DNA from 3 places in the Paenibacillus pabuli genome. Region 1 is predicted to be linked to each of the others. Evidence: riboswitches for the same ligand, from Rfam matches in the RefSeq annotation. Region 1 holds a riboswitch; each other region holds the start of a gene.
The links. A riboswitch is a leader RNA that binds a small molecule or an ion and turns the genes downstream of it on or off. The one in region 1 is predicted to bind thiamine pyrophosphate.
Positions count from the first base shown of each region.

Region 2: another riboswitch for thiamine pyrophosphate. It lies ahead of thiC (phosphomethylpyrimidine synthase ThiC); the one in region 1 lies ahead of ABGV42_RS19025 (ABC transporter substrate-binding protein).
Region 3: another riboswitch for thiamine pyrophosphate. It lies ahead of ABGV42_RS02860 (thiamine phosphate synthase); the one in region 1 lies ahead of ABGV42_RS19025 (ABC transporter substrate-binding protein).

Region 1 covers NZ_JBDOIO010000003.1:3,798,577-3,801,856, reverse strand. The annotation lists gene ABGV42_RS19030 (MTH1187 family thiamine-binding protein) at 1-183, opposite strand, end outside; gene ABGV42_RS19025 (ABC transporter substrate-binding protein) at 213-1,253, opposite strand; TPP riboswitch at 1,462-1,574, opposite strand; gene ABGV42_RS19020 (hypothetical protein) at 1,621-1,758, shown strand; gene ABGV42_RS19015 (hypothetical protein) at 1,745-2,215, opposite strand; gene ABGV42_RS19010 (VOC family protein) at 2,312-2,698, opposite strand; gene ABGV42_RS19005 (MFS transporter) at 3,162-3,280, opposite strand, start outside.
Region 2 covers NZ_JBDOIO010000003.1:3,584,033-3,587,312, forward strand. The annotation lists gene ABGV42_RS18065 (hypothetical protein) at 1-131, shown strand, start outside; gene thiC (phosphomethylpyrimidine synthase ThiC) at 291-2,096, opposite strand; TPP riboswitch at 2,447-2,560, opposite strand; gene ABGV42_RS18075 (IclR family transcriptional regulator) at 2,683-3,280, opposite strand, start outside.
Region 3 covers NZ_JBDOIO010000003.1:112,372-115,651, forward strand. The annotation lists gene ABGV42_RS02855 (ABC-F family ATP-binding cassette domain-containing protein) at 1-1,161, shown strand, start outside; TPP riboswitch at 1,272-1,381, shown strand; gene ABGV42_RS02860 (thiamine phosphate synthase) at 1,690-2,253, shown strand; gene thiO (glycine oxidase ThiO) at 2,282-3,280, shown strand, end outside.

The DNA.
Region 1 (3,280 bases):
CATTTTGCGGACAACTTCCAGCAGTTCCTCCAGCTCACCCTCCATCGTGGTGTCAAGCGGATTAACCTGATATTTCAAGCCGGATTGCTGAATCACTTCGATGGCACGATCTACGTAAGGATATGAATTTTCGCCATTCTGCGTTTTGGGAATCACTTGAATGCTAAGCAGTGTGCTTGCCATGAGAAATCACGGCTCCTTTCGATTCAACTTTATTGGGGTAAAAACTCGTTCGTATAGGCTTTGGATACGTCAACCTGCTCATCAAGCAATTTTTTGTTGAACATCCAGTCCGTGTAGTTCTGCCATACTTCCTGTTTTTGCTCACCCCAGCGCGGGGCGTCATCCTTGTATTTCGGGCTCAGCCATTTTTGGCTTGCCACCACAAGGTCCTTATCCAGATCCGGCACAGCCTTGATTAAAATGTCTGCAGCTTCTTCGGGATGATCAATCGCGTATTGATAGCCTTCGGAAGTCGCCTTCATAAACGCCTTTACCAGCTCGGGGTCGTTCTTGATGGTCTGCTCGTTCGTGACGAGAACAGGCGTGTAATAGTCCAGCGCATCGGAATAATCCTTCACATACAGCATGTCGATGGGTTCTCCGCGCAGCTCGGCTTCAATGCCGGTCCAGGCGTAGAAAATCCAGGCAAAATCAATGTCCCGTTTCACTGCGGTAAAAAAGTCGGCGTCGCCCATGTTGATATTCTTCACTTTGGACACATCGGCGCCTTCGCCTTCCATAATGGATTGCATAACCGCTTCTTCAACGGGAGAACCCCAGCCGCCATAGGATTTGCCTTCGAAATCCTTAGGTGATTTAATATTTCTGTCCACCGGAGCAGCGAATCCCGACGTATTATGCTGAATGACGGCTGCAATGGAGACAAGCGGGACATCCTGTGTACGGGCCTGTGTTACGCTCTCCTGATAACTTACGCCAAAAGGCACCTCATTCGATGCCACCATTGTATCTGCACCGCCGGCACCCGGCTGCACAATCTCGACATTCAAGCCTTCCGCTTGGTAAAATCCTTGATCCACGGCGGCGTAAAGGCCAGTGTGGTTTGTATTAGGTGTCCAGTCGAGCACGACTTTAACATCCTTCAAGGCTGTGCTGTCACCTTCGCTGCTGTTTTCGGTGTTGCTGCTGCCGTTCTGTCCTGCAGGTGCTGCTTCTTGGCCGCCGCATGCAGCAACGGTGATCATGGTCACACACAAGAGCAGGAGTCCGATCATTTTACGCCATCTCATCTTGAATTCTCTCCTTCATATGGTCCGGCCAGTGGCGCGGGGTACTCCTTGGCTTCATATCCAAGCATGGTGCATAAATCCTTCGATTTATACCAGCTGTGATCCGGATGGCGTACTTTTTGTGTCAAAAAGATACCATCAAAAAAAGCGCCCCGTAATCCGGGACGCATGCAGGCGTTAGAGAGGTGGCGACAGCACATGGCTGGGCCAATTCGATATACTCCGATTCCTACGCTGGCATGATCCAGATCAGGTCTAAGGGTTAGTATCTTGATGGGATACACTCTCAGCCGGCCAATTCCGACTCCCCTGGGAAACTATGAAGTTACGGGCATTACTAGTGTAATTATAGGCCAGAGGCCGGAATGTGTCCAGTCAGGAACTGGATGGAACAGCCAAGGGTGATTTGTTTGTGGGGAATGTGACGAATATTCGTACGGATCAGCAACCCGGAGGCAGTCTTTCATACAAGGCAGGCGGTGAGACGCTGTTTACTGTACTTTGATTTTGATCACGTAACTAACGCTGCCTTCCAACCAACTTGCGCTGTACAAATATGTATATATTCCAGGAATATCAGGTGCTGTGATTGTATGCCGAGGGGAATTCAGATTCGTCCAACTGTGTAGCTCATTCGCCTGTTGGATAGATTTAATTTCCTTGGGAGTTTGATCGAAGGAAATGAGAAGCTCAGAACCGGCAGGTACATTCACAGGGGAGGCTGGCATATCGATTGCTGAAAATTCGTTATATTTCGTATTGTTTTTCCACGTATACTCAAAATATTCAGCAGGAATTACAAGGGTCGTACCTTGATCTTGAACCTGGACTGAGGATTGGGGAAGAGGTTTGTTGCTTATCGCAACAAGTAAAGACTCTCCTAGTAAAATTGAGATCCAAACGGTATAGCATAATGCCCATATGACAGCAATAACGGAGATAATCTGGAACCATTTTTTCATGTCGAACTCCTTGAAAATGGGGTGGGAAAATGCGTAACAGGTCACATCATCCCCGCTGGTCCATGGAATTGAATATTCCTAAAGCAGTACTTGGTTTTAGCGTTGAAAAAACTCGATCCATTCCTTTTCCGGTCCATAGATGAAGAAGTAGCGATAGCCGTTGGGCAACGTAATGATCTCTCCGTCAATAAACTCGGCCTTCGTAGCCTGAATCCGCTTATATTCCGCATCAAGGTCATCCACATGGATAGCAAAATGGTGCACCGTTCCTTCGGAAGGCAGCTTGTCGCTGTATCCCTGTATCAACTCAATCTCAGTCTCGTCACTTCCGTTGAAGCCGAGGAAAGCCAGCTGAATGACACCGTTCGTGTGGGTTACCCGGTCTTTCAATTCAAGTCCTACAATCTCCGTATAGAAACGCAGGGTTGTCTCCAGATCACGCACAACAATGCCGATGTGGTCAATACGCTTATGAAAACCCATCTTGTTAACCTCCTAAGTTGAAAAACTAATTTCTTACATAATAAGGGATATGATAGATTTTGAATTCCAAGTTGTCAAATATGATTTAATTTAAATTCACAGAATGTTCACTTATGTGGAGATATTCGTGATCTCTATAATTGGCAGAGTAAGCAGAGAGGATGAGAGAGAGTTGCCAACTACGCCGCACGTTTATTAAAGGGAAAGAAGTGGTATTTCCTTTGATCAACAATGAAGTTTAGTTAACGCTGGAATCTTAAATTAAATGCATAGTTTTTTTTAAGATTATGAAATACTCCCGCTGCAAACTATTTCCTGGGCAATCATGACGGAGGCAATAGAAGTACATCAGATCTGGACTACAGAGCGATTAACGAAGCAAAATGAGCTCCGAAGCATATGCTGCGGAGCCGCTTTACATTATAGCGAATTGGAGAATTCAGCATATTGCGCAAGTCGGGGATTAAACCGAAGCTGTACGGTGTTTGCTCTGCCACTGATAAGTAACCAAGCTGATGATAAGCAGGCCTAAGGTAAATATCGCAAGCATCCATGTGGATTGATTGACGTCCAGATGATCCA
Region 2 (3,280 bases), 210 kb from region 1:
TTGTAGCTGCTCAGCTGTCTATGGCTCCCGCAGCTGCACGTGCTTCAGCAAATACGGGTACGGAGATTTACAGCCCGCTTGCATCGCTGGCATCGTATTTGGAGCAGCAATTGAACATCGGCCGACATTAAAGTTATCCTGCGAAGTATTCGCTGGCCTGCCTTTTTTGTTGCAGCTAATTTTTATTATATTTCCCTGTAGCGAAACAAGTAAAAAGCCGCTTCTCTCCCAACAGTGGAGAGAACGGCTTTCATGCTTCTTAGACCGCCCAAATTGCGCTGTAACGACCCTTAGGATCGGGTCCGGTATTCCTCGGCCTTCTCCTGCATCCCGGCCGCTACAGCCTCATTCTCGGACAAGCCTTTGTCTGCGGCAAAGGCACGAATATCCTGCGTAATGCGCATACTGCAGAACTTCGGCCCACACATGGAGCAGAAATGTGCCTCCTTGGCTCCTTCAGCAGGCAATGTCTCATCATGGTAGGACAGCGCACGTTCCGGGTCCAGTGACAGGTTGAACTGGTCCCGCCAGCGGAATTCGAAGCGAGCCTTAGACAGCGCGTCATCCCGGCGCTGGGCACGCGGATGGCCTTTGGCCAAATCAGCGGCATGTGCCGCAATTTTGTAGGCGATGACACCCTCCCGGACATCATCCTTGTTCGGCAAGCCCAGATGTTCCTTTGGCGTGACATAACAGAGCATGGACGTTCCAAACCAGCCAATCATCGCCGCACCAATGGCTGAGGTAATATGGTCATATCCTGGTGCAATATCGGTCGTCAGCGGTCCAAGTGTATAGAACGGTGCCTCCTTGCAGATCTCCATCTGCAGATCGACATTCTCCTTAATCTTGTGCATCGGCACATGTCCCGGCCCCTCAATCATCACCTGCACATCATGCTTCCACGCAATCTGTGTCAGTTCACCGAGTGTAGCAAGTTCAGCCATCTGGGCTTCGTCATTGGCATCATAGATGCTGCCTGGACGAAGTCCGTCTCCGAGCGAGAAGGCTACATCATACCTTTTCATGATTTCACAGATTTCCTCAAAATGCGTATATAAAAAATTCTCCTGATGATGTGCAAGGCACCATGCCGCCATAATGGAACCGCCTCTTGAAACAATGCCGGTCATCCGTTTGGCCGTCATCGGAATATAACGCAGCAGCACGCCTGCGTGGATCGTAAAGTAATCCACACCCTGCTCGGCCTGCTCAATAAGCGTGTCCCGGTACAATTCCCAGGTAAGTGCCTCGGCTTCGCCATTCACCTTCTCCAGCGCTTGATACAGCGGCACCGTGCCGATCGGTACCGGGGAATTGCGGATAATCCATTCCCGTGTGGTATGGATGTCCTTGCCCGTGGAGAGATCCATCACCGTATCGGACCCCCAGCGTACCGCCCAGGTCATTTTCTCCACTTCTTCTTCGATCGAAGAAGATACGGCAGAGTTACCGATATTCGCATTGATTTTCACGTGAAAGTGACGCCCGATCAGCATCGGTTCGCTCTCCGGATGATTGATATTCGATGGCAGAATGGCCCTGCCGCTCGCCAGCTCCTGCCGCACGAATTCCGGCTCCACTCCCTCACGAATGGCGGCGAACTCCATTTCCGGCGTAATCATGCCCTGCCTCGCATAATGCATTTGGGTGACACAGCGTCCGGATTGTGCACGCAGCGGTTGGCCGCGGAGTCCCGGATATTGTTCAGCTCCGGTTCGCTTCCCTCCAGGCTTCAGCCCGTTATCCTCCGGTTTGACGGTACGGCCCTGATATGCCTCTACATCATTCCGTTCTGTGATCCAGCGCGTACGTAGGGCTGGCAGGCCTGCCCGGATATCGGCGTGGAATCCGGGATCCGTCATAGGGCCGCTCGTATCGTACACGCGCAGCGGCTCGTTATGCTCCACCCCTTGGGGCGTATTCGTGTCATGAAGGGCAATTTCACGCTCCGGTACGGCAATGTCGGGCCGTGAGCCCTGAATGTATACTTTGCGGCTGCCAGGAAACGGCTGAACCCGTCCTGCGGCCCCTGCTTCCTTTTCCAACACCTCTCCAGAATGTTCCTGTCCTGTTGTTCTGTTGTTCGTATTCATCGCTACCTCTTCCTCCTCATTGGTCGTCCCATGAATGGGCTCGTTAGATCACTCGTGCACCCTTCCATATCATCCACGCAAGAAAAGAAAGAGCGGCCAACTTCCGAAGAAAGAACATACAGCGGCATAGCGCAGACGGATTCTGGCATAGGTGGGTTATACCCAACTCCAACTCCAGCTCCGCCGCAACAAGAGATCGCGCCCCTCTGCAGCGGCTGAACGCTTGACACTGTATATAAAAAAGCCGGTTCCCGAGGGAACCGGCTCATGTCCATCACCCATAACAAGCCTGATGCCAAGCTCCTTCAAGTGGAGACATGCCAAAGGCTGTATTATGCAGGTGTTCGTGGTTATATCGCCGATTACTTCCCTACGCTGGTATGATCCAGATCAGGTGCAAAGGGTCCAGAATCTCATGCGATTCCGTCTCAGTCCGGACAATTCGGACTCCCCCAGTAACGTTAACAAGTTGCGGTATGTGTACCGCAGTTCCATATTCAATTCAATCCAGCCACGCTGGGCTGTCCATTACAGACTATCGCAAGCCAGTCAGAAAAACAACCCTTTATCTTCCATCCATGCCGGATCAGGACAACATGAGGCCCATCTGCGCAGCTGCTTCCTTCAGCACTGGTGCATATTCGTGCAAAGTTTCCTGGGACAAGCGACTAACGGGGCCGGATACGGATAACGCAGCAGCAATATTTCCCTTCCGATCCATAATGGGCACGGACACTGCAGCCGCTCCAGGCTCACGTTCTTCGTAGCTGGTCGCATATCCATTCTCCCGGATATCTCCCATCTGGGCCAGGTAAACTTCGGGATCGATAAATACGGGCCATTCCGGGCCATTCATCAGTTCCTCCCGGTCCTCTTCTGTCGCAAATGCCATCAGCACCTTGCTGGACGCCCCTACGGATAGGGGCAGACGTACGCCAACCGGGGCCACCCGCCGGATCGCCTGATCACTCTGAACAGCCTGAATACGGATACGCTCACTGCCATCCCGCAGGTACAGACTGACCGTCTCTCCCAGACGATCTCTGAGCCGCTCCATCGCAGGAAGCAGCAAAATGGCAGGATCATCACTGCGGGACATATGAGCCGACAGCTCCCAGATCCGAATGCCGAGCCTGTATTTCTCTGTCGCCGCATCGCGAATGACGAACCCCTTCTCCTCGAGC
Region 3 (3,280 bases), 3.7 Mb from region 1:
GAGCAGGGTGATTTTTATCTGATCGATGTAAAAGTGGAAGAAATGGCGAACGGCCTCGGCTTGTCCGCGATTGGGCTTGATCGTGACGTTGCTTCACTAAGTGGAGGACAACGGACCAAAGTACTGCTCGCCAAGTTGTTGCTGGAGAAACCGACGGCCCTTTTACTGGACGAACCAACGAACTACCTGGACGTGGAGCACATTGAATGGCTGACACGTTATTTGAAAGATTACCCTTATGCATTTATCCTGATTTCACATGATACGGAATTTATGAATGAAGTCGTTAATGTTATTTATCATCTGGAATTTGCTAAATTGACGCGTTATGCCGCCAACTATAACAAGTTTCTCGAAATGGCTGATATGCAGAAAGCACAACATATCGATGCTTATGAGAAACAGCAGGAATATATCAAGAAACAGGAAGATTTCATTCAGCGTAATAAGGCCAGAGCCTCCACTTCCGGGCGTGCCAAAAGCCGTGAGAAGCAACTGGGCAAGATTGAACGAATCGATCGCCCGGATGAAGCAGCAAAACCGACATTTAAATTCAAAGATGCCCGTGCCAGCAGCAAAACTGTGTTTGAGGGAATTGATTTTGAGATTGGTTACTCCTACCCTTTGCTGCCTAAAATGACAATGACAATCGAACGTGGTGAGAAAATAGCCATTGTTGGATGTAACGGTGTTGGTAAGTCGACACTTCTTAAGACCATATTAGGCAAGATACCGCCGATTAGTGGTAAAACGTTCCTGGGAGATTATCTGGAGACGGCTTATTTTGAACAGGAAGTCCGGGCTGGGAATATTACGCCTATTGAAGATGTATGGAACGAATTCTCCCACCTGACGCAGAACGAAGTACGAGGGCATTTGGCCCGGTGTGGTTTGAAAAACGAGCATATTACCCGTCCGCTGAGTGCACTTAGCGGGGGAGAACAAGCGAAAGTCCGCTTGTGCAAGCTTCTGATGCGTGAAAGCAACTGGATCCTGTTTGATGAACCGACGAACCATCTGGATGTAACAGCAAAAGCGGAGCTAAAACGAGCTTTGCAAGAGTTTAAAGGTACAGTTTTGCTCGTTTCCCATGAACCTGAATTCTATCAGGATTGGGTCACCAAGACATGGGACGTTGAAGCCTGGTCTGAGAAAAACTAGGTGTTACGAAGTGCGGTAAGTGCTTTTTATTCAAAACATCATTAACATTGGTTTTAAAAAATCGACGGTGACAAAAAAAGGTGTCTATGGTAACATAGGCTACAACTTCATACGATCACTAGGGGGGCCGCTCGTTGCGGCTGAGATGGAATAATGCGATTCCGGACCCTTTGCACCTGATCTGGATTATACCAGCGTAGGGAAGTGGCGCGTTTTAGTTAATGACATGGGCCAATTGATATTCGATTTTGTAGCGAATGTGAATGCTCACTAGTGGAACTTGCAGGTATCTCGTATATGTGACGGCTATAATCTAATAGCTTGTATACCTGACAACTGGCATGTAAAGCTCATTTAACTAACAGGACATATTATCGCGGCCACTCCCCTAAGGGAGTGGCTTTTTTGTAGTTACATATTGTGACGGTAAGGAGGGGAATTCAAACGGATACCTCTAATGCACGTGGGAATTCATTTTCATTTGAACTGCATGCTGTTTCGCCAGGGTTAGGGGATGAACAACGTTTCGTGAAGACTGCACAAGCTGTATGGCCTTGGTTTGACTATATCCACATTCGGGAGAAACATCTAACGACTGAGCAGAAAATTCAATGGGCCTACAGTTTGCTAAACGCAGGAATTCCAGCTGACAGGATCGTGATCAATGGTCTTAGTGAGCTGAACAAGTTGGATACACATCTATTCATTCAAAGGATTCATTGGGGGCAGTACAACGTGGCAGCTACTCAAGGTAGCAGCCTGAACAATAACGATCGATTTCGTCTCGGTGTTTCGGTTCATTCTCTTAACGAAGCAAGAGAGGCTGAAGAACGGGGAGCGGATTACCTCTTTTATGGTCATGTATTTTCTTCCGCCAGCAAACCTGGAATCAAGCCGAGAGGACTATCTGCACTTACAGAGGTATGTTTAGCAGTTTCCATTCCCGTCATCGCTATTGGCGGCATTGAACCGGCAAACATAGCTGCTGTACGTGCAGCCGGAGCCAAGGGAGCTGCGGTTATCTCATCCGTATGGGCTAGTGATAATCCGGAATCCGCAGGAACTGCCTTAAGGCAGGCTATTGGTCGCTAGAATATGAATGAACCGAGGAGGTGAATGAATGAGCGAAGAAGTAAGAGGCCGAAGAAGAAGTGGTAGCCTTTACCGAAATGGAGCAGCTTTTGCAAGCCAAATACGCGGAGAAATCCGGGGTAAACTTCATGCGGAAACCATTGTAGTGGGGGGCGGTATTATTGGTTGTGCCATAGCGTATGAGTTAGCTTCACGAGGTGAAGAAGTGATCTTGATTGAGCGTTCCCGTATTGCAAGTGAGACGTCTAGTGCGGCGGCGGGCATGTTAGCTGCAGACAGCGAGGCATTCCATACTACTGTGATGTCGAAGCTTGCACGTGAAAGCAGAACATTACTGCATCAACAAAAAGAACAGCTTCATCTGCTTAGCGGTATTGAAATGGGTCTCCAGCAGCATGGATTTGTTACACCATTTCGTAACGAAGACGAGATGAACAAGTATCAAGATACAAGGTGTGCTGATTCGCTGACAGAGCAAATCTGGTGGGATCATTCCATTCTTCATCGTGAAGCCCCATGGATAAGCGGAAAGACTTACGGAGCTCTGTATAGAGCTTCAGAAAGTGAGCTTCTTCCTGTCAACCTGGCACGTGCCTATGCCGGGGCTGCTCAAACCCTGGGAGCCAAAGTAATAGAAGGTGTACAGGATGTAAGTCTAACTGCGGACGCGAATGGAATCCAGGGTGTGGAGACATCCATTGGAAGAATGACGTGTAAACATGTTGTTGTCGCAGTAGGCTTACAGGGTGGAGAAATGTTGAAACAGGTAGGTCTTCAAATGCCGATTATTCCGGTGAAAGGTGAAATCGCAGCAATTCAATATGCAGAACATGATGCAGATTACAGACCTGACAAGACGGTCTATGCAGATAATGTATACATTGTTCCCAAAGCAAATGGAGAAGTCTGGATTGGAGCTACCAGTTTACCGGGTCGTTCGGACCGGGTCGTTACTGTGGAAGGAATACAAGAACTGCTCGCTTCCGCAGCAAGCTGGGTCCCTGGAATTCAGCAAGCCCAGTTCCTA